4 regions of the Martinezella sp. CNPSo 3959 genome follow, and region 3 is predicted to be linked to each of the others. Evidence: predicted binding sites of a transcription regulator. Region 3 holds the regulator's gene; each other region holds the start of a gene.

Region 1 (5,181 bases), on a different contig from region 3:
TCCGCCAATCCGGCAGCCGGCACGGCAACGCCGCCGGCAGCAAAGGCGGAAGCGGATCAGGACGTCATGGTCAATGCGGTGGAGATCGAAAACGATTATATCTTCGTTGCCGGCACCGCGAAGCCGAATGCCAAGGTCCGCGCCTATGCCGACGACAAGCTGATCGGTGAGAACGTCGCGGGTGCGGATGGTCATTTTGTTGTGGACGGACCCATGCCTCTTGCCGTCGGCGATCACAAGATCCGCGTTGACGTGCTCGATGGCGCCGGCAAAGTCGTGGTGCGGACCAGCGTCAACTTCACCCGCCCCGAGGGCAATCAGGTGACGGTTGCGGCGCAGACGCCCGCCGCCAATGGTCAAGCGCAAGCGACCACGGCAAACATGGTACCACTCGACGAGGGTGAGCTTGCCAAGCTCAAGGAAGGCGCCGGCAAGGCTTTTGCGCTGCTGAAGGGCCTCTTTACCGACGGTAAGCAACCGAATACGGAACAGCTCGCAGCCGCCCGCTCCGGCACGGAAATCGCGTTGAAGTCGCTCTTCGAATTCCGGCCGACCATCAACGCCAGCGCCGCGCTCAAGAAGGCGGCGGCCGATGCCTCCAGCGTGGCCGGCAAGGCGCTAGCTGCTCTCGTCGCCTTGCCGAAGGACCCGAAGTCGGTCGGCGCCGCCCTGCCTGGACTCGAACAGATGATCGCCGTTATCACGGAGCCTGCTCAGACAGCACCGGCACAGCCGAACACAGAGGTCTCATCCAACGACAGCGGCCCGAAGACGCTCGAGCAGGCGCCCCTCTCGCAAGATAGCAATGCCGTCATCATCCGTCGCGGCGATACGCTGTGGCAGATTTCGCGCCGCATCTACGGCGCGGGCGTGCGCTATACGACGATCTATTTGGCCAATGAGGACAAGATCAACAATCCGGACCGGATCCTGCCGGGTCAGGTCTTCGGTCTGCCGAAGGACGCATTGCCGAATGCCGAGGCGCTTCATCGCAAGCGGCTTTCGGGCGAGCATCTCTAGCAGCAACGACGGTCCATCGTGAACATTGACAGCGGCCAGGCTCATCAGCGCCTGGCCGCTGCTTTTATAGGGCATGAAAATAGTATAAGCGTCCCCCAACCTTTATAGCCTTCGCACGATAGCCAGTCTTGGCTGGGAAGGCTCGTCAGCCGGCTGTGCAAACATTGCCACGCCCGGCTGCCCAATCATTCGCCGGAGACGGACATGGCAGGCCAGAAGAAAACCATATCGGCGGATTCCAGCAATCCATTGAATACAATCGTCAATCTCTGGCCCTATATGTGGCCGAGCGGGCGCATGGATCTGAAGATGCGGGTGGTTTGGGCGACCGTCTTCCTGCTGGTCTCGAAATTCTTCCTGCTGCTGGTCCCCTACTTCTTCAAATGGTCCGTCGACGCGCTGAACGGCAAGCTCGACATGCAAGGCATTCTGCCTGCCTTCCTCGTCGGCGCTGTCGCCTTGATCATCGCCACGAACGCGACGCGCCTGATCCAGCTCGGCCTCAACCAGCTGCGCGATGCGCTGTTTGCGAGTGTCGGTCAGTATGCGGTACGCCAGCTCGCCTATCGAACCTTCGTGCACATGCACGAGCTGTCGCTGCGTTTCCATCTGGAGCGCAAGACCGGCGGCCTCTCGCGCATCATCGAGCGCGGCACCAAGGGCATCGAGACGATCGTCCGCTTCACGATCCTCAACACGTTTCCGACCTTCATCGAATTCCTGCTGACCGCCATCATCTTCTGGCGCGGCTATGGTTTTTCCTATCTCGCGGTCACGGCCGTCACGGTCTGGCTCTACATCTGGTTCACCGTCAAGGCGAGCGACTGGCGCATCTCCATCCGCCGGACGATGAACAACAGCGACACCGACGCCAACACCAAGGCGATCGATTCGCTGTTAAACTTCGAGACGGTCAAATATTTCGGCAACGAGGAGATGGAAGCCAAGCGCTTCGATCAATCGATGGAACGATACGAAAAGGCAGCCACCAGCGTCTGGACGTCACTCGGCTGGCTGAACTTCGGTCAGGGCCTGATTTTCGGCCTCGGCACGACAGTGATGATGGTCATGTCCGGCTGGTCGGTTCTCAACGGTCAACACACGGTCGGTGACTTCGTCTTCATCAATGCCATGCTGCTGCAGCTCTCCGTGCCGCTCAACTTCATCGGCTTCGTCTATCGCGAAATACGCCAGGGCCTGACCGATATCGAGGAGATGTTCGATCTGCTCGAGGTCAGGCCCGAGGTGGTCGATGCGCCTGACGCCAAGGAACTTGTCATCGGTAATGGCGCGATCACGTTCAAGGACGTGCATTTCGCCTATGATCCGGCCCGGCCGATCCTGAAGGGCATTTCTTTCGAAGTTCCGGCCGGCAAGACCGTCGCTGTCGTCGGGCCTTCAGGCGCCGGGAAATCAACGTTGTCGCGCCTGCTTTATCGTTTCTACGATGTGCAAAGCGGTACGATCACCATCGACGGCCAGGATCTGCGAACCGTCACGCAGAAAAGCCTGCGCAAAGTCATCGGCATGGTGCCGCAGGATACCGTGCTTTTCAACGATACCATCGCCTACAACGTCCGCTATGGCCGGCCGGGCGCAAGCGAGGCGGAAGTGACAGCGGCCGCGGAGATCGCGCAGATCGGCGACTTCATCCGCCAATTGCCGGAAGGCTTCGAGACCAAGGTCGGCGAACGCGGCCTCAAATTGTCCGGCGGCGAGAAGCAGCGCGTGGCGATCGCGCGCACCGTTCTTAAATCGCCGCCCGTTCTGATCCTCGACGAGGCGACCTCGGCGCTCGACACGACGACCGAGCGCGAAATACAGGCCGCCCTCGATGTCGTCTCCAAGAACCGCACGACACTTGTGATTGCTCATCGTCTGTCGACCGTCGTCGGCGCGGATGAAATCATCGTGCTGAAAAGCGGTGTGATCGCCGAGCGCGGCACACATGCCGAACTGCTGGCACGGAACGGGCTTTATGCGTCCATGTGGAACCGCCAGCGCGAGGCGACGCAGGCCGAGGAGCATCTGAAGCAGGTGCGCGAGAACGACGACCTGGGCGTTATCGACCGGCTGGCGCCGGCGAGGTGAAAAACTGCGGATGCATTGAATTATGTCCCTACGGCAACGTCGAGTGCATAGTGTTTATGCACCGATTGCTGTCACGAGACTGAGATGACAGCTTGCTAGGTACGAGGGTCTTTTGAACGGAGCCCCCAAATGCGTACTTTTGCCAAAGCTTTAAGCCTGTTGCTCGTCGTCGGCCTGGCCTCGCCGGTTTTCGCCGAAGATGCCAAGCCTTTCGCCGATGCCAAGGAGATCAACCTTCTCGATCTGTTGCCTCCGCCGCCCGCCAATGATTCCGCGCAGATGAAGGCGGAGCTCGGCGAAATCCTAACGATCCAGGTGACCCGCACACCGGAAATGGCGGCTCGCGCCGTGGCCGATGCCGAAGAGAACGTCTGGCGCTTCTCCGACGTCATCGACAATCCGAAATTCACCAAGGAAAACCTGCCGAAGTTTTCGGCCTTCTTCGATCGCGTCGTCGAGACCGAAGGCGCCGTCGTCGATCCAGCCAAGGATGTGTGGAAGCGCCCGCGCCCGCATCTCTACAGCGACCTCGTCAAACCGATCGTTCCGCTCTCCAAGTCCGGCTCGTATCCGTCCGGCCATGCCACTGTCGGCACGCTGATGGGCATCGTGCTCGCGAACATGGTACCGGAAAAGCGCGCCGTCATCATGGCGCGTGCCTGGGAATACGGCCATAACCGCATCGTCGGCGGCATCCACTACGCCTCCGATATCGAAGCTGCCCATATTGCAGGCACCGTCATCGCCGAAACCATCATGACGCATGACGATTACAAGACCGAGTATGAAGGCGCCAAGGCTGAGCTACGCGCCGCCCTCGGCCTCTGATTGCCAAGCTGCCGCAAACGAGCCGCCGGAAAGCCTCCGGCGGCTTTGCCATCACTCGATCCTCGAAGTCAGCAAGAACGCCCAAACGCGCCTCCCAAAAACAACATGTGGTTTGCGGCTGCATGATTCGCGCGTATACGCGGGAAGCTTTGCGACGAAGGAGATTGAGCGATGACGGATGAGGTAATCCAAACCAGAAGTGGGCTCGCCCGGCGCATTGCCGAGGTGGCGACGTTGGAAGGCGAATTCGAACTCCGCTCCGGCCAGATCTCCAACCGATATTTCGACAAATACCGCTTTGAAGGCATGCCTTCGCTGCTGAAGCCGCTTGCACGCGCCATGGCCGATATCATCCCGACCGAAACCGAGATCGTTGCCGGTCTGGAACTGGGAGGCATCCCGCTTGTCACGGCCATTTCGCTGGAGACCGGCCTCCCCGCGGCCTTCGTTCGCAAAGAGGCAAAGACCTATGGGACCTGCCAGGCAATCGAGGGACAAAACGTTTCCGGCCGCCGCGTAACATTCATCGAGGATGTGATTTCGACAGGCGGCGCGGTAAAGGATGCCTATCATCTGGCAATCGGCTCGCAGGCGCACATTCTTGCCGTTGTCTGTGCGATCTGGCGTGGAGAAGGCGCCCCCACGATCCAGGGACTACCTCAGCTTTCCGTCTTGCCCGTTTTCACGAGAGCAGATCTGGAAAACGCCGGATAGCCATACACAACGGCCAGAAATATGATTGCGTTGAGGACGAGCGTGCGAAAGCATTGCCCATGACAGAGTTTGCCTGTAGTCACGCTCGACTGGTATTCAGAGCAAGACCGCTTATCTTGTTCTCATTCTTTTGACTGGCATGATCTTGACGGAGAACCGGAGCCTGGTTTCTGGCGGGAATGCCCTAACGGAGTAGGCCATAGATGAGCTTGATGAACAGCGTACGCAATGTCATCGTTCCCGTACACAAGGAAGGCTATCCTTTCGTTGCAGGTTTCTTCGTCGCGTCGCTGGTGCTCGGTTGGATCTTCAAGCCGCTCTTCTGGATCGGCCTGATCCTGACGCTGTGGTGCGCCTATTTCTTCCGCGATCCCGAACGCATGACGCCCCAGGACGATGATCTGGCGATATCGCCAGCCGACGGCAAGGTTTCGAGCGTGCAGATGGTGACGCCGCCGGCTGAGCTCAACCTCGGCAGCCAGCCGATGCTGCGTATCTCGATCTTCATGAACGTCTTCGATTGCCATG
Region 2 (5,181 bases), on a different contig from region 3:
TCAAGGGCATCATCGCCTTCAAGGACGATCCGGAACGCTACGTCGTCCAGGGCGTGCACATGATCATCGAAGGCGATCATCAGCGCCCCTGGAAAGACGGCGAGAAGCATGAAAGCCGCCTGGTGTTCATCGGCCGCGAGCTCGACCGCGAAAAGCTGGAAGCCAGCTTCAAGGCGTGCGAGGCGTCTGCGTGATGCCGACTGTTGCTCCGCTTGATATCGACGGCCACGTTCTGGCCGTCGAATTTTTAGGTGATACCCCCTTCTTCGCCAGCGCCGCCGGCGCGATCCATCGCCTAGAAGGCGGGGAGAAGATCACCGAAGCTCATCATGGGATGCTGACCTGCATCCGCGACCCCCATGGCGAGAGCCTGATTTCGGGCGGCGAGGACGGCAAGGTTCTCCGGATTGCCGCGGACGGCAGCACGACGGTACTGGCCGAAGCGCCGCGCAAATGGATCAGCCAGCTTGCAGCAGGCCCGCAAGGCGCTGTCGCCTATTCCTATGGCAAGAGCACTTTCGTACGGCTCTCCGACGGGACGACGAAAGAGTTCCCGGAAGAGCGCACCGTCGAAGGCATCGCCTTCGCGCCCAAGGGTATGCGGATCGCCGTCGCCCGCTACAACGGCGTGTCGCTGCATTGGGTGGGCATGAGCGCGCCGCCGGTCAATCTCGAATGGAAAGGCGCCCATACCAGCGTCACCTTCTCGCCGGATGGTCAGTTCATCGTCACCACCATGCAGGAAAATGCCCTGCACGGCTGGAAGATGGATGCGAAGCCGGGTGCCGAAGCCCGGCACATGCGCATGACCGGCTATCCCGCCAAGGTGAAGTCGCTCTCCTGGTCAAACAAGGGCAAGTGGCTCGCCTCGTCGGGCGCACCGGCCGCGATCGTCTGGCCCTTCCAGGGCAAGGATGGCCCGATGGGCAAGGCGCCGCTGGAGCTCGGCACGCGCGCCAACATCATGGCGACCTCGGTAAAGTTTCATCCCGTCGAGGATATTCTCGCCATCGGCTTCATCGACGGCATGATCCTGGCGGTCCGCATCGGCGACGCCAAGGAAGCGCTCTTGCGCCGACCCGGCAAGGGTGCGATCACATCGATGAGTTGGAGCAAGTCTGGCAAGCTGCTCGCCTTCGCCTCCGAAGCTGGCGACTGCGGCGTTGTGGACATCTCCGGTTAAAGCAATTCCAGGGAAAGTGCGCAGCGGTTTTCCGTCCGGAATTGCGTGAAAACAATGAGATGCAGAAAGACAGGACCATGCCCCAGCCAGGAACGGCAATCGCCGAAAATTCTCCTGCCCTAGCCGAAAACGTCTGGGACGTGATCCGCTGCGAAGCCGCCGAGCTTACTGCGCGCGAGCCGACGCTCGCTCCTCTGCTGCAGGCGCAATTGCTTGGCGGAATCTCTGATGCTGAAAGCCTTGCCAACGTACTGGCGGCACGCCTCTGCGTTGTTAGGATCGAGCATGGCGACATGCTCTCGCTGCTGTCCGACGTACTGAGGCGATATCCCGCCATCCTGCAGGCAACGGAAGCGGATCTCGTTGCCGTGCGGACCCGCGACCCCGCCTGCACCACCTATCTGCATGCGCTTCTGAACCTGAAGGGCTTCCATGCCCTGCAGACACACCGAATCGCCCATGCGCTCTGGACGGAGGGCCGCAGGGAAATCGCAAGCTGGCTCGCCAATCTCGTCTCGCTCGTCTTCGGCCCGGATATCCATCCGGCCGCGAAGATCGGCACCTCGATCATGCTCGACCACGGCTCCGGCATCGTCATCGGTGAGACCGCCGTCATCGAGGATGAGGTGTCGATCCTGCAAAACGTCACGCTTGGCGGCACCGGCAAGGAGAGCGGCGACCGTCACCCGAAAATCCGCCACGGCGTGATGATCGGCGCCGGCGCCAAGATCCTCGGCAACATCGAAGTCGGTGCCTTCAGCAAGGTTGCCGCGGGCAGCGTCGTGGTCAAACCCGTGCCGCCCCATTGCACTGTCGCCGGCGTCCCGGCGGTGGTCGTGCGCATCCATCGCGCCGACGAGATCCCTGCCGAGACGATGGATCAGAATATCTGATTTCACCTGAATGAAGGACCGTGGCCACCTCGTGGTTCGAGGCATCGCCGTTTTCGCGGCGCTTAACGGCGCTGCACCTCACCATGCGGTGAAGTGGTTCCAAGGGGGAGGCACGCAAAATCAGCCCTCATGCCGAGGAGGCCCCGAAGGGCCGTCTCGAAGCACGAGGGCGGGTGAGGAAACACCCGCTGGCAGTCCGTGACATAAGGTAGCACCGTAAACGCTCCGCACAGGCGTCTCGTACCGTTCTGCACCCAGTATAGCAGAATCAAGTGCTTACCGGAGATGCCATATCAGCGGCGGAATCGCTTGCCCGCACCCTTCATGGAATTGTCATCCTCCGTTGATAGCTCGGAAGGGTTCTCTATGCCCGGCGTGGCGCAAATGCGCCGGAGCAATGCCCCCACCCGAAGAGGATATGACGATGACCAGTCTTTCACGGCGCGCGCTTACAACCGGCAGCGCGCTTGGCCTTGTTTTGCTCTGTTCCACGGCCGGTGCCGCTGACGTGGCGCCGGCGCCGAATACCGCGACCCCCATCAAGCATCTTGTCGTGATCTTCCAGGAAAACGTCTCCTTCGACCATTATTTCGCGACCTACCCCAAGGCCGCGAATGTCGATGGCGAACCGGCGTTCAAGGCAGCGGACAACACGCCGACGGATATCAACACGCTCGCCAATGCCGGTCTTCTCGACAACAATCCGAACAAGACCAACACGGCAAACGGTGCCGATGCCGCAGCCCCTTTCCGGCTCGACCGCACGCAGGCGGCAACCCAGTCGCAGAACCATGGCTATACCGCCGAACAGGCCGCCTACAACAACTTCGCCATGGACCTTTTCCCGGCCAATACCGGCCGTGGCACCAAGGGGGCTGCCGGCGCATTCGGCACCAAGGGGCAGGTCATGGGCTATTATGACGGCAACACCGTCACGGCCCTTTGGAACTACGCCCAACATTACGCGCTGAACGACAATTCCTTCTCCACCAATTTCGGCCCCTCGACCCCCGGCGCGCTGAACCTCATCTCCGGCCAGACCAACGGCGCCATCCTGCCGCCCGGTTACACGCTGGAAAGCGATGGTACCTATTCCAAGGGCCGCATCGTGCCTGACGGCAACGGCGGCTGGACCGCGATCAGCGACTTCGATCCCACCGGCGATGTCTGCTCGGTCGGCCAGACGGCACTGATGTATGGCAAGAACATTGGCGACATGCTGAACGAGCACAAGATCACCTGGGGCTTCTTCGAAGGCGGCTTCGACCTCTCGCTAACCAACCCGGACGGCACGACGGGTTGCAAGCGCGCGACCACGTCGCCCGTCACCAAGGTCAGTTACACCGACTACATTCCGCATCACCAGCCGTTCCAATATTATGCCTCGACTGCCAACCCGACGCATGCGCGCCCCTCTTCTGTGACGGCGATCGGCACGACGGATGCGGCAAACCATCAGTACGACATGAACGACTTCTATGCGGCCCTGAAGAATGGCAATATGCCCACGATCAGCTTCCTGAAGGCACCTGCCTATCAGGATGGCCATGCCGGCTATTCCGATCCGCTGGACGAGCAGGAATTCGTCACGCAGGTGGTCAACACCGTGCAGAATTCGCCGGATTGGAAGGACACCGCCATCATCCTCCTCTACGACGATTCCGACGGCTGGTATGACCATGCCCATGCTGTCGTCAATCCGTCGAAAATCCCGGTCAAGGGCTATGACGTGCTGAGCGGCGATGGCTGCTCCACCGGCACTGCCCTGCCCGGCGTCAGCGGCCAGCCGGCGCAGGGGCGCTGCGGCTATGGCACCCGCCAGCCGCTGCTCGTCATCTCGCCCTATGCCAAGGTCAACTTCGTGGATCACACGCTGACGGATCAGACCTCCGTCATGCGCTTCATCGAGGATAACTGGATGGCCGGCGCCCGCCTCGGCGGTGGCTCCTTCGATGTGCTCTCGGGCTCGCTGAACACCATGTTCGACTGGTCCAAGGGTGACGCGCCGAAGCTGATCCTCGATCCGAAGACCGGCAACCAGGCATCTTAAGACTATCAGGGAGACGGAAATGCCCTCGATCAACCGCCGTCTCCTGCCGCTCCTCGCACTTGCGGGCCTCTCGCTCGCGGGTGCGGCTATCGGCATGGCAAGCGAACCGGCGGCCAGTGCTTCGGCAACCGACGACTATGACGATCAGGCACCGCTCAGCGCGGTGGCGCAGCTCGGCAAAAAGCTGTTCTTCGATCCCTCGCTCTCGGGCGGCGGCCAGATGTCTTGCGCCACGTGCCACGATCCGGCTAACCACTATGCGCCGGCCAACGGTCTTGCCGTGCAGCTCGGCGGCTTGCACCTTGACCAGCCCGGCATCCGCGCCGTGCCCAGCCTCGCCTACAAGATCTCGACCCCATCCTTCTCGATCGGCGAGGAAAGTGCCACCGACGAGGCCGCGGAAGCCTCGCCGATGACCGAAGCATCGGGCGTGGCTCTGGCCAATGCCCCCGCCGTCACCAGTCCGCTGACGGCACAGGCCGTCGTCAAAGCCGATGCGGCAGCGGCCAATCTCGTACCGCAGGGCGGCATGTTCTGGGATGGGCGGGTCGATTCGCTCGAAGAGCAGGCCTTGCAGCCGATGATCTCGCCCTTCGAAATGGCGAATGCCGATGCGGCCACCGTCTATACCAAGCTGAAGAGGGGATACGGCAAGGATATTTCGGCGCTCTTCGGCGACAATATCCTCAACGATCAGGACATGACGATCTCCGAGATCGGCTTCGCGCTCGCCCGCTACCAGATCGAGGATCGCTCCTTCCACCCATATACGAGCAAGTATGACTATTATCTGCGCGGCAAGGCGGTCCTGACGGATGCTGAGGCGCGGGGTCTGAAGCTCTTCGACGACGCGAGCAAGGGCAACTGCGCCTCCTGCCATCTCGACAAGATGACCGGCGATGGGCAGATGCCCAACTTGACCGATTTCGAATTCGAGGCGCTCGGCGCACCGCGCAATCCGACGATTCCGGCCAATACCGATGCGCGCTACTACGACACCGGGATTTGCGGCCCGTTGCGCAACGACACCTATTCCGCCCAGCAACAGAATTGCG
Region 3 (5,181 bases):
GCTTGTCGGCCGTGCCGGCCTTCTGCGCGCTCTTTCGGACGATCGCGTCATCGATGATGTTGCGCAGATCGGCAGCCGGGACGGCAGAGAGATCGAGAAAGTGTTTCGGAGAAGCCATGTCCTTACCTGTACTCCAGAAAAAACAATAACGCCCGCGTGGGGCAGGAACGCCCCGACAGCGGGCGTTGAATTCAAGCCGATTTCTTGGTGCGGGCAGCGCGCGCACGCTCGGCAGCGCGCTCCAGGCGAGCGAAACCTTCGCGTGCTTCCTCGGCAGTGACGACCAGCGGCGGCAGCAGGCGGATGACGTTATCGCCGGCCGGAACGCCGAGCAGACGCTCGGCACGGATCGCCTGCAGCAGGTCCGCCTGCGGAATGGCCGCCTTGATGCCGAGCATCAGGCCTTCGCCGCGAACGTCCTCGATGATGTCAGGAAAACGATCCTTGAGCGAGGCGAGCCCCTGGCGGAAGACCAGCGAGACATCGCGCACATGCTGCAGGAAGCCTTCGGCAAGCACGATATCGAGAACCGCATTGCCGACTGCCATGGCAAGCGGATTGCCGCCATAGGTCGAGCCATGCGTGCCGGCCTTCATGCCGGAAGCAGCTTCTGCCGTCGCAAGGCACGCACCGAGCGGGAAACCGCCGCCGATACCCTTGGCGACCGCCATGATGTCAGGCTTGATGCCGGACCATTCATGGGCAAAGAGCTTGCCGGTACGGCCGACACCGCACTGAACTTCGTCGAGGATCAAAAGCAGGCCGTGCTCATCGCAGATCTCCCGCAGCCCCCGCAGGAATTCGTTGGTCGCCGGGCGGATGCCGCCCTCGCCCTGAACCGGCTCGATCAGGATCGCAGCCGTCGCATCCGTGATGGCGGCGCGCACGGCATCGAGATCGCCGAACTCCACCTGGTCGAAGCCCGGTGCCTTCGGGCCGAAGCCTTCGATATACTTCTCCTGGCCACCGGCGGCGATCGTTGCGATGGTGCGGCCGTGGAAGGCGCCTTCGAAGGTGATGATATGGAACTTCTCGGGATGCCCCTTGGCGAACTGATAGCGCCGCGCAGTCTTGATGGCGCACTCCAGCGCCTCCGCGCCCGAATTGGTGAAGAACACCTTGTCGGCGAAGGTCACCTCCGTCAGCCGCTTCGACAGCTTCTCCTGGCCGGGCACCTCATAGAGGTTGGACAGGTGCCAGACCTTGTCGGCCTGCGCCTTCAGCTCGGCGACAAGATGGGGATGAGCATGACCGAGCGAATTGACCGCGACGCCGGCTGCGAAATCGAGGTAGCGTTCGCCATTCTCAGTGACCAGCCAGACGCCCTCGCCTCGCTCGAACCGCAGCGGAGCGCGCAAGTAGGTGTCGTAAAGCGGCGTGGTCTCGGCCATGGCCATATCTCCTGATCACAACTTTAAGGACCGATCGCTTCCATTTGATGAAACGGGTCCGAAAAAATCAAAAATGCCGCCTTGCGGCGGCTTGGGCACTATTGATGTTTTGCACCGCGATGTCAACAAAACTGCCGTTTTAGCAGGTGCGAGAAAACGCTTGCCGGCAAAAGAGATGCATCGGGCGGCGCCTATGGCAGAAATGCCACGCCCGGACAGCAAGTTGGGGAAAACCTCGAAATCGATTCCTCAAGATTCCCGCGACTCTTGTCACGGAGTCAGCCTCACACTAGGTTAAAAACCAATTGCTAGACTGCATGCGGCGGAACTAGTCACCACAATTTTAGAGCGTTTCGCGCCTCGATACCATGCGAGGCAATGGTGAGGGATTCTGCCATCGGAAACGCGACAGCGGAGACAGGGCATGAATTGGACAGACGAACGCGTCGAGAAGCTGAAAAAGCTATGGTCCGAAGGATTGAGCGCCAGCCAGATCGCTGCGCAGCTCGGTGGCGTGAGCCGTAATGCCGTTATCGGCAAGGTACATCGCCTGAACCTCCCCGGCCGAGCGAAGGCGGGCGGCACGACAACCGCAGCGCGCACGCCGAAGCGAAGCGCAGCGGCACCTCGCGCTGCGACCTACGGATCGCGCGTTGCTACCCGCACGGTGGTTGCCCGCCAGCAGGGCGCAACCATGCTGAAGGAAGAGATCGAGATCGATTCCGTCAATGAAATCCAGTATCGCCCGGCATCGAACGTCGTCGTTCCGATCTCCCGCCGCCTCGGCCTGACGGAACTGACGGAGCGCACCTGCAAGTGGCCGGTCGGCGATCCGCTGAAGGACGATTTCCATTTCTGCGGCAACGAAAGCCCAGATTCATCGCCTTACTGCACCTACCATCAGCGCCTGGCCTACCAGCCGGTGCATGAACGCCGTCGGCCAGCGCAACCACGCGGCTGAGACGCGCCATCGATGAGATAAAAGAAACGGGCCCTTGGGGCCTGTTTTCTGTTTCCGCCGCTATGTTGAATGCCTGATCGGGGATACCCGATCAGGCCTCCATGGAGTAGCCCGCGCCGCGAACGGTGCGGATGACATCCTGCATATTGGAGAAATTGAGCGCCTTGCGCAGGCGGCCGACATGGACGTCGACCGTGCGTTCGTCGACGTAGATATCGTGACCCCATACGCCGTCCAGCAGCTGCGAACGCGAGAAGACGCGGCCCGGCGAGGACATCAGGAACTCCAGCAGGCGGAATTCCGTGGGCCCCAGCCGCACTTCGCGGCTCTTGCGGTGGACGCGATGGGTTTCGCGATCCAGCTCGATATCGCCGCAGCGCAGCACCGTGGAGAGAACCTCCGGGCGGGCACGCCGCAGCATCGCCTTGACGCGGGCCATCAGCTCCGGCGTCGAGAACGGCTTGACGACATAATCGTCCGCGCCGGTCGAAAGCCCGCGCACGCGCTCGCTTTCCTCGCCGCGCGCCGTCAGCATGATGATCGGCAGACGCTCCGTCTCCGGCCGCATACGCAGCCGGCGGCAGAGCTCGATGCCGGACACGCCGGGGAGCATCCAGTCGAGGATCAGGAGATCGGGGATGCGCTCCTGGAGACGCAGCTCGGCCTCATCGCCTCTGAGGATCGTGTCTACCTCGAAGCCTTCGGCCTCAAGATTGTAGCGCAGCAGAACGCTGAGCGCTTCCTCGTCTTCTACAACAGCAACTCTCGGAACCATGCGCCTATGGTCTCCTTTCTTCGCTTTCGGATTATTCCGTCACTGCGCCGACGGTATTGGCGGTATCGTCCTTCGGGCGCTCGCCTTCCGGCTGCGCGCCCGTCGCCATGTAATAGATCGTCTCGGCGATGTTGGTGGCATGATCGCCGATGCGCTCGATGTTCTTGGCGCAGAAAAGAAGATGCGTGCAGGTGGTGATGTTGCGCGGATCTTCCATCATGTAGGTCAGCATCTCGCGAAAGAGCGAGGTGTACATGGCGTCGATTTCCTCGTCGCGTTCGCGGATCGACACGGCCTTGTCCGGCGAGCGGGTCGCGTAGACATCCAGAACTTCCTTGAGCTGGCTCAGCGCCAGTTCGGAGAGATGCTCGATGCCGCGAGCGAGACGGCGCGGGACACCGGTGCCCTGGACGGCGATGACGCGCTTTGCGGTGTTCTTGCCGAGATCGCCGACGCGCTCCAGATCGGAGGCGATGCGGATCGAGCCCATGATTTCACGCAGGTCAGCCGCCATCGGCTGACGGCGGGCGATGGTGACGATCGCCTTGTCGCCGACTTCGCGCTCGGCATGATCGAGAACGACGTCGTCGGAGATGACCTTCTGGGCCAGGGCAGTGTCGCTGTTGACCAGCGCGCGTACGCTGTCGCTAACCATCTGCTCTGCCAGGCCGCCCATTTCAGCAATGCGGCGCGTCAGGAACTTCAGGTCTTCGTCATAGGCAGAGAGAATGTGAGTGGAGACCATTTTTCTATCCTCAAGGTGAACTGTGTGAAATGAGCCGCGCGCCTGACATCATCAACCAAAACGGCCCATGATGTAATCCTGCGTGCGGAAATCGTCGGGATTGGTGAACATCTTATCGGTGTCGTTCTCCTCGACCAGGTGGCCGAGATGGAACATTGCGGTACGCTGCGAGACGCGGGCTGCCTGCTGCATGGAGTGCGTCACGATGACGATGGTGAAATTCTCCCGCAGTTCGTGGATGAGATCCTCAACCTTGGCGGTTGCGATGGGGTCGAGCGCCGAGCATGGCTCGTCCATCAGGATGACTTCCGGACTGACCGCGACGGCGCGGGCGATGCACAGACGCTGCTGCTGACCGCCGGACAGGCTCGTGCCGGCATCATGGAGCCGATCCTTCACCTCGCCCCAGAGACCGGCCTTCTGAAGACTGCGCTCGACGATATGCTCGAGATCGGCCTTTGAGCGATGCAGGCCATGGATGCGCGGGCCGTAGGCGACGTTCTCATAGATGGACTTCGGAAACGGGTTGGGCTTCTGGAAGACCATGCCGACGCGGGCGCGCAACTCCACCACGTCGATGCTGTCGTCGTAGACATCCTGATCGTCGAGCGTGATCTTGCCGGTGACGCGGCAGGTCTCGATCGTATCGTTCATGCGATTGAGGCAGCGCAGGAAGGTGGACTTGCCGCAACCGGAAGGGCCGATCAAAGCCGTAACCGTATTCGCGCGGATCTTCAAATTGACGTCAAAGAGCGCCCGCTTGTCGCCGTAGAACACAGAAACGTCCTGGCCGATCATCTTGTAGGGGATCGTCATCATCTTCCTGGACAATGCTTTTTCGCTGGCGGCTTCCGTCATCATGTTCATTTCGTGCGCCCTCCCTTACCAGCGCCGCTCAAAGCGGCGGCGCAGCAGGATGGCGCCGATGTTCATCGCGACGAGGAAGAAGAGAAGCACGATGATGGCACCCGACGTCCTTTCGACAAAGGCCCGCTCGGCTTCGCTCGCCCACATGTAGATCTGCACCGGCAGCGCCGTCGAAGGTTCGAGCGGCGATGCCGGATAGTTGGCGACGAAAGCGACCATGCCGATCAGAAGCAGCGGCGCAGTCTCGCCAAGCGCGTGCGCAAGCCCGAGGATCGTGCCCGTCAGAATGCCCGGCATCGCAAGCGGCAACACGTGATGGAAGACCATCTGCATGCGCGATGCACCAAGACCGAGCGCCGCGCTGCGGATCGACGGCGGTACGGCCCGCAGCGCCGAGCGTGTGGCGATAATGATCATCGGCAGCGTCATCAGGCTCAGCACG
Region 4 (5,181 bases), on a different contig from region 3:
TTCCGGCGGCCAGCGGCAGCGACTGTCGATCGCCCGCGCGCTGGTGCGCAATGCACCGATCCTGCTTCTGGACGAAGCGACCTCGGCGCTCGACACGGAATCGGAAGCAGCTGTTCAGAAGGCGCTGGAAGAGGCGATGAGCGGCCGCACGGTCGTCGTCATCGCGCACCGCCTGTCGACGGTTGTTCGCGCCGAGAAGATCGTCGTCATGCAGAACGGCCGAGTTGTCGAAGAGGGCAACCACGAGACGCTTGCGAGGGCCGACAATGGCCTCTACGCTCGGCTCAACAACCTGCAGCTACCGGCGATTTCAAGTAGTTCCCGCAAATAGACGATAGAGACGATATGAGCGACGATGCGATGAAGCTGGTGGTAGTTGGCGCGGCGGGCCGCATGGGACAGGCTCTCATCCGCATCATTCATGCAACCGACGGCGTAACTCTGCATGCCGCTGTTGCCCGTCCCGGCTCCGCCTTCATCGGCAAGGATGCCGGCGAGATCGCCGGGCTTGGGCCGATCGGCATTCCCGTCACCGACGATCCGCTTTCCGCCTTCCTTCATGCCGAAGGTGTCATCGATTTCACGACGCCGGCAACCAGCGTCACCTTTGCCGGCCTCGCCGCACAGGCACGCATCGTCCACATCATCGGCACGACCGGCTGCTCGGATGAGGACGAGGCCAAGTTCAAGGCGGCCGCGCGCCATGCCCGCATCGTCAAATCGGGCAATATGGGTCTCGGCATCAACCTTTTGAGCGTGCTTGTCGAACAGGCGGCGCGGGCATTGCCTTCGAACGACTGGGACATCGAAGTGCTGGAGATGCATCATCGCCACAAGGTCGATGCGCCCTCGGGCACGGCACTCCTGCTCGGCCAGGCGGCGGCGAAGGGCCGCGGCATCGATCTCAATGACAATTCCGTGCGCGTGCGCGACGGCCATACGGGTGCGCGTCCTGCGGGCACGATCGGCTTTGCGACCCTGCGCGGCGGCGGCGTGGTCGGCGATCATTCGGTAATCTTCGCCAGCGAGAGCGAGCGGCTGACGCTGTCGCACAATGCCGGCGACCGATCGCTGTTTGCTCGCGGCGCGCTGCAGGCAGCACTCTGGGCACGCGACAAGAAACCCGGCTTCTATTCCATGCTCGATGTTCTCGGGCTCTCCACACGTTGATCCTATCCCGGAGCGGATCGGCAGGGACCTGCCGACCCGCTCCGGCCTTTTATTGTCTCGCAATTCCGGACGGAAAACCGCTACACACCTTTCCTGGAATTGCTTCATTAAGGAGAAATTTTATGAGCGGCACTCTCGTCCTCGTTCGCCATGGCCAGAGCGACTGGAATTTGAAGAATCTCTTCACCGGCTGGAAGGATCCCGATCTGACGGCGCTTGGCGTCGAAGAAGCCAAAACCGGCGGCAAGGCTCTGGCCGATTACGGCATCAAGTACGATATCGCCTTTACCTCGGCACTCACACGCGCCCAGCACACGCTGAAAATCATCCTCGATGAAATCGGCCAGCAGGGCCTCGAAACCATCAAGGATCAGGCTCTGAACGAGCGCGACTATGGCGATCTCTCCGGCCTGAACAAGGATGACGCCCGCGCCAAGTGGGGCGAAGAGCAGGTCCACATCTGGCGCCGCTCCTACGACGTCCCGCCGCCCGGTGGCGAAAGCCTGCGCGACACCGGCGCCCGCGTCTGGCCCTATTACCTGACCGAAATCCTGCCGCGCGTGCTTGCCGGCCAGAATGTGCTGGTGGCCGCCCATGGCAATTCGCTGCGCTCGCTCGTCATGGTTCTCGATCGCCTGAGCAAGGCGCAGATCCTCGAACTCAACCTCGCGACCGGCGTGCCGATGGTCTACAAGCTCAAGGCCGATTCCACCGTCGCCTCGAAGGAAGTCCTCGGCGACATGTCCGGCGCGCATTGAGCGCAATCTATTTGGGCTGGAAAGCCCCTCACCCTAGCCCTCTCCCCGCAAGCGGAGAGAGGGGACTATCTCTTCCAAAATTCCCGATTCCAACGGGATTGCGATGCGACGGAGAGCGCGTTTTTCCCCTTCTCTCCGCCGGCGGGGAGAAGGTGGCCGATAGGCCGGATGAGGGGCTACCCCCCGCCCACTCTCAATTCTCGACAGTGAAGCGCACCCTGTCGGCGGCGAAGCGGGAAATCGAGTATTGCACCGGGACATTGTCGAGATCCGCATTCAGCGCCTGTGCGACGAGAACAATGGCGCCCGGGGATAGCTGCAGATCGGTGAGATCGCTTTCGTCGGCATGCGTCGCGGTGATCTCGGTGACGACGCGGACGTAATCGGGCACGCCAAGCTCCTTGAATGCCTTGGTGATCGAACCGGTCGTCCGATAGACCTCCGCGATATCGCCGAAACGATCTGCCGGAAACCAGCTGGTGGCGCGCGATACCGGCCGATGATCCGCCTGACCCAGCGTTTCGAGCCTTATCAGCGGCGTGCCGGTCCTGATCTTTAGCTGCCTGGCCAATTCGGCGCTGGCGGCCTCTTCACCTGATGCAAGCAGTACGCTGCGGGTCTCGCGCACCTGATCGCCGATCCCTTGCGAAAATCGCGTGCGCCTTGAAATCGGAAAACTCAGCCGCTCCTTGCGCTCGATGAGCGTCCCCCGCCCCTGCACGGCCCTGACGATGCCTTCCTGGGCAAGCGCCGCCAACGCACTTCTGATCGTGTGCCTGTTGACGCCGAACTGCAGCGCCAGCACCGTTTCCGGCGGCACCATGCCCGTCTCGTCGAAGTCGCCGTGATTGATGGACGTACGAATCCGGTCGGCAATCTGCCGCCAGAGCGCCACCCCCGTCTGCCTCTGTATCTTCTGCCCTGCCATTTCGCCCACTCGCCCTGTCACACGCTTGTCACGACTCACTAATAGATATAAATATATCTTGTATGGTTGTCTATATCAATAGACATTTAGAGGAAGGCGCGATGAATTCAGCACAAAGGCAGGAAGCGGCGGCACAAGAGCGGCGGGAACGCAAGCGCGTCGCCGATCTCTTGGCGCAGGCAGAACGCGACGAGCTAGAGGCGGCCTGGGAAGCATTGCCGAGCAAGCCGACAGTCCAGCCGGTGCGCGGCCCCGAAACCGGGCTGGTCATGGTGCGCGGCCGCATCGGTGGTGGCGGCTCCCCCTTTAACCTCGGCGAAGTCACGGTGACACGCGCTACCGTCCGGCTGGCATCCAACACGATCGGCCATGCGCACGCGCTCGGCACAGATCGCGAAAAGGCCCGCCTTTCGGCCATCTTCGATGCACTCTGGCAGCAATCGACCACGAAGGAATTCGTCGAAAAGGCGATCCTGCAGCCCGTGACCGAACGTATCGAAAACTATGACCGCAAGCGCGCCGAAGAGACGGCAGCAACTCGCGTCGATTTCTTCACCATGGTTCGCGGAGAAGATTGATGAGCCTTTCCAGCACCCCAACCTTCGGCAACGAAGCCCTGACCGGCGGCTTCACCGATCCGGTTTTCGACGCCCAGAGTGTCTTCAAGATGACGATGGACGCCATGGCGCGTCCCGGCACCCTGCAGACCGTTGCGGCCGACATTGCGCCGCCGGCTCCGCTCGGCATCGCTGCCGGCGCCATCGGGCTCACCCTTTGCGATCACGACACGCCGGTCTGGCTCTCCAATGGTCTCGCGCGATCGAGCCTGCCGGAATGGCTGGCATTCCATACCGGCGCACCCATCATATCGGAGCGGCTGGAGGCACATTTTGCCTTTCTTGAAGCTGGTATGGCGCTTTCCTCCTTCAGCCAGTTCGGCATCGGCACCCAGGAATATCCGGACCGTTCCACGACCATTGTGCTTGAGATCGAAAGCCTGGAAGGCGGCAAGGACCTGGCGCTTTCCGGCCCTGGGATCAAGGACATCACCATGATTGCGCCAATCGGCTTGCCGGATGCGCTGCTGCGCATCTGGAACGACAATCGCGCCCTTTTCCCGCGCGGCGCCGATCTCATCCTGACGGCGGGCCGGCAATTCCTTTGCCTGCCGCGCACCACCAAGATCACTGCGACGGAGATGTAACATATGTATGTTGCCGTAAAGGGCGGCGAAGCCGCCATCGCCAATGCTCACCGGCTGCTGGCCGACCGTCGCCGCGGCGACCGCTCGCTGCCGGCTGTCGGTATCGACCAGATCGTGGCGCAGCTCGCACTCGCCGTCGACCGCGTCATGGCCGAGGCCTCGCTCTATGACCGGACGCTCGCCGCACTTGCAGTTCGCCAGGCGCGCGGCGACATGATCGAGGCGATCTTCCTGCTCAGAGCCTACCGCACGACGCTGCCGCGCTTTGGCTATTCCCAGCCGCTCGACACTTCAGCAATGAAGATCGAGCGCCGCATCTCGGCGACCTATAAGGATTTGCCCGGCGGCCAACTTCTCGGCCCGACCTTCGACTACACGCACCGCCTGCTCGACCCGAGCCTCCTGACAGACGAGCCTGTGGACGAGCCGATGCAGCGCCCGGCGGAAGACGGCCGCGTCATGCGCGTTTCCGAAATTCTCGATCAGGAAGGGTTGATCGAAGGTGACGGCACCATGCCCGTCGATCACGAGATCGGCGACCTGACGCGCGAGCCACTGGAATTCCCAATGACCCGAGACCTTCGCCTGCAGGCGCTCGCCCGCGGCGATGAAGGCTTTCTACTGGCGCTCGGCTATTCGACCCAGCGCGGTTACGGCCGCACCCACCCCTTCACCGGCGAAATCCGCATCGGCGAAGTTGAGGTCGAATTCGACGTACCGGAACTCGGTTTTGCCGTCTCGCTCGGCCGCATCCAGGTGACCGAATGCCAGATGGTCAACCAGTTCAAGGGTTCAGCCAAGGCGCCGCCGCAGTTCACCCGCGGCTATGGCCTGGTCTTCGGCCAGAGCGAGCGCAAGGCGATGGCCATGTCGCTGGTCGACCGCGCGCTACGTGCCGAAGAGCTCGGCGAAGACATCGTTGCGCCGGCTCAGGACGAGGAATTCGTCATTTCGCATTCCGACAACGTGCAGGCGACCGGCTTCGTCGAACATCTGAAGCTGCCGCACTATGTCGACTTCCAGGCCGAACTCGACCTGGTGCGGCGTATGCGCCGCGACTTCGAGGCCGCTCGCGATCGCGGCATGGAACCCATGACGGAGGCAGCCGAATGACCGAACTC

What was found. The regulator PhoB, encoded in region 3, activates phosphate uptake and scavenging genes when phosphate is short. The targets are predictions, from matches to a motif close to TGTCATNNANCTGTCAT.
Region 1: AC13RE_RS09325 (acid phosphatase) is a predicted target of PhoB. The motif match lies at 3,185-3,201, and genes of this name have one in related genera.
Region 2: AC13RE_RS07625 (phospholipase C) is a predicted target of PhoB. The motif match lies at 2,397-2,413, and genes of this name have one in related genera.
Region 4: phnF (phosphonate metabolism transcriptional regulator PhnF) is a predicted target of PhoB. The motif match lies at 2,872-2,888, and genes of this name have one in related genera.

What each region holds. Positions count from the first base shown of each region.
Region 1 covers NZ_JBXSOV010000002.1:276,994-282,174, reverse strand. The annotation lists gene AC13RE_RS09335 (LysM peptidoglycan-binding domain-containing protein) at 1-1,020, shown strand, start outside; gene AC13RE_RS09330 (ABCB family ABC transporter ATP-binding protein/permease) at 1,225-3,111, shown strand; gene AC13RE_RS09325 (acid phosphatase) at 3,241-3,939, shown strand; gene pyrE (orotate phosphoribosyltransferase) at 4,111-4,653, shown strand; gene AC13RE_RS09315 (phosphatidylserine decarboxylase) at 4,857-5,181, shown strand, end outside.
Region 2 covers NZ_JBXSOV010000001.1:1,535,999-1,541,179, forward strand. The annotation lists gene AC13RE_RS07610 (CobW family GTP-binding protein) at 1-194, shown strand, start outside; gene AC13RE_RS07615 (WD40 repeat domain-containing protein) at 194-1,183, shown strand; gene cysE (serine O-acetyltransferase) at 1,261-2,076, shown strand; gene AC13RE_RS07625 (phospholipase C) at 2,501-4,126, shown strand; gene AC13RE_RS07630 (cytochrome-c peroxidase) at 4,146-5,181, shown strand, end outside.
Region 3 covers NZ_JBXSOV010000004.1:28,160-33,340, reverse strand. The annotation lists gene argF (ornithine carbamoyltransferase) at 1-118, opposite strand, end outside; gene AC13RE_RS12595 (aspartate aminotransferase family protein) at 192-1,391, opposite strand; gene AC13RE_RS12590 (GcrA family cell cycle regulator) at 1,816-2,352, shown strand; gene phoB (phosphate regulon transcriptional regulator PhoB) at 2,444-3,127, opposite strand; gene phoU (phosphate signaling complex protein PhoU) at 3,159-3,872, opposite strand; gene pstB (phosphate ABC transporter ATP-binding protein PstB) at 3,924-4,739, opposite strand; gene pstA (phosphate ABC transporter permease PstA) at 4,755-5,181, opposite strand, start outside.
Region 4 covers NZ_JBXSOV010000018.1:46,392-51,572, reverse strand. The annotation lists gene AC13RE_RS26220 (ABC transporter ATP-binding protein) at 1-331, shown strand, start outside; gene dapB (4-hydroxy-tetrahydrodipicolinate reductase) at 346-1,170, shown strand; gene AC13RE_RS26210 (2,3-bisphosphoglycerate-dependent phosphoglycerate mutase) at 1,293-1,928, shown strand; gene phnF (phosphonate metabolism transcriptional regulator PhnF) at 2,122-2,856, opposite strand; gene phnG (phosphonate C-P lyase system protein PhnG) at 2,958-3,434, shown strand; gene phnH (phosphonate C-P lyase system protein PhnH) at 3,434-4,060, shown strand; gene AC13RE_RS26190 (carbon-phosphorus lyase complex subunit PhnI) at 4,064-5,173, shown strand; gene AC13RE_RS26185 (alpha-D-ribose 1-methylphosphonate 5-phosphate C-P-lyase PhnJ) at 5,170-5,181, shown strand, end outside.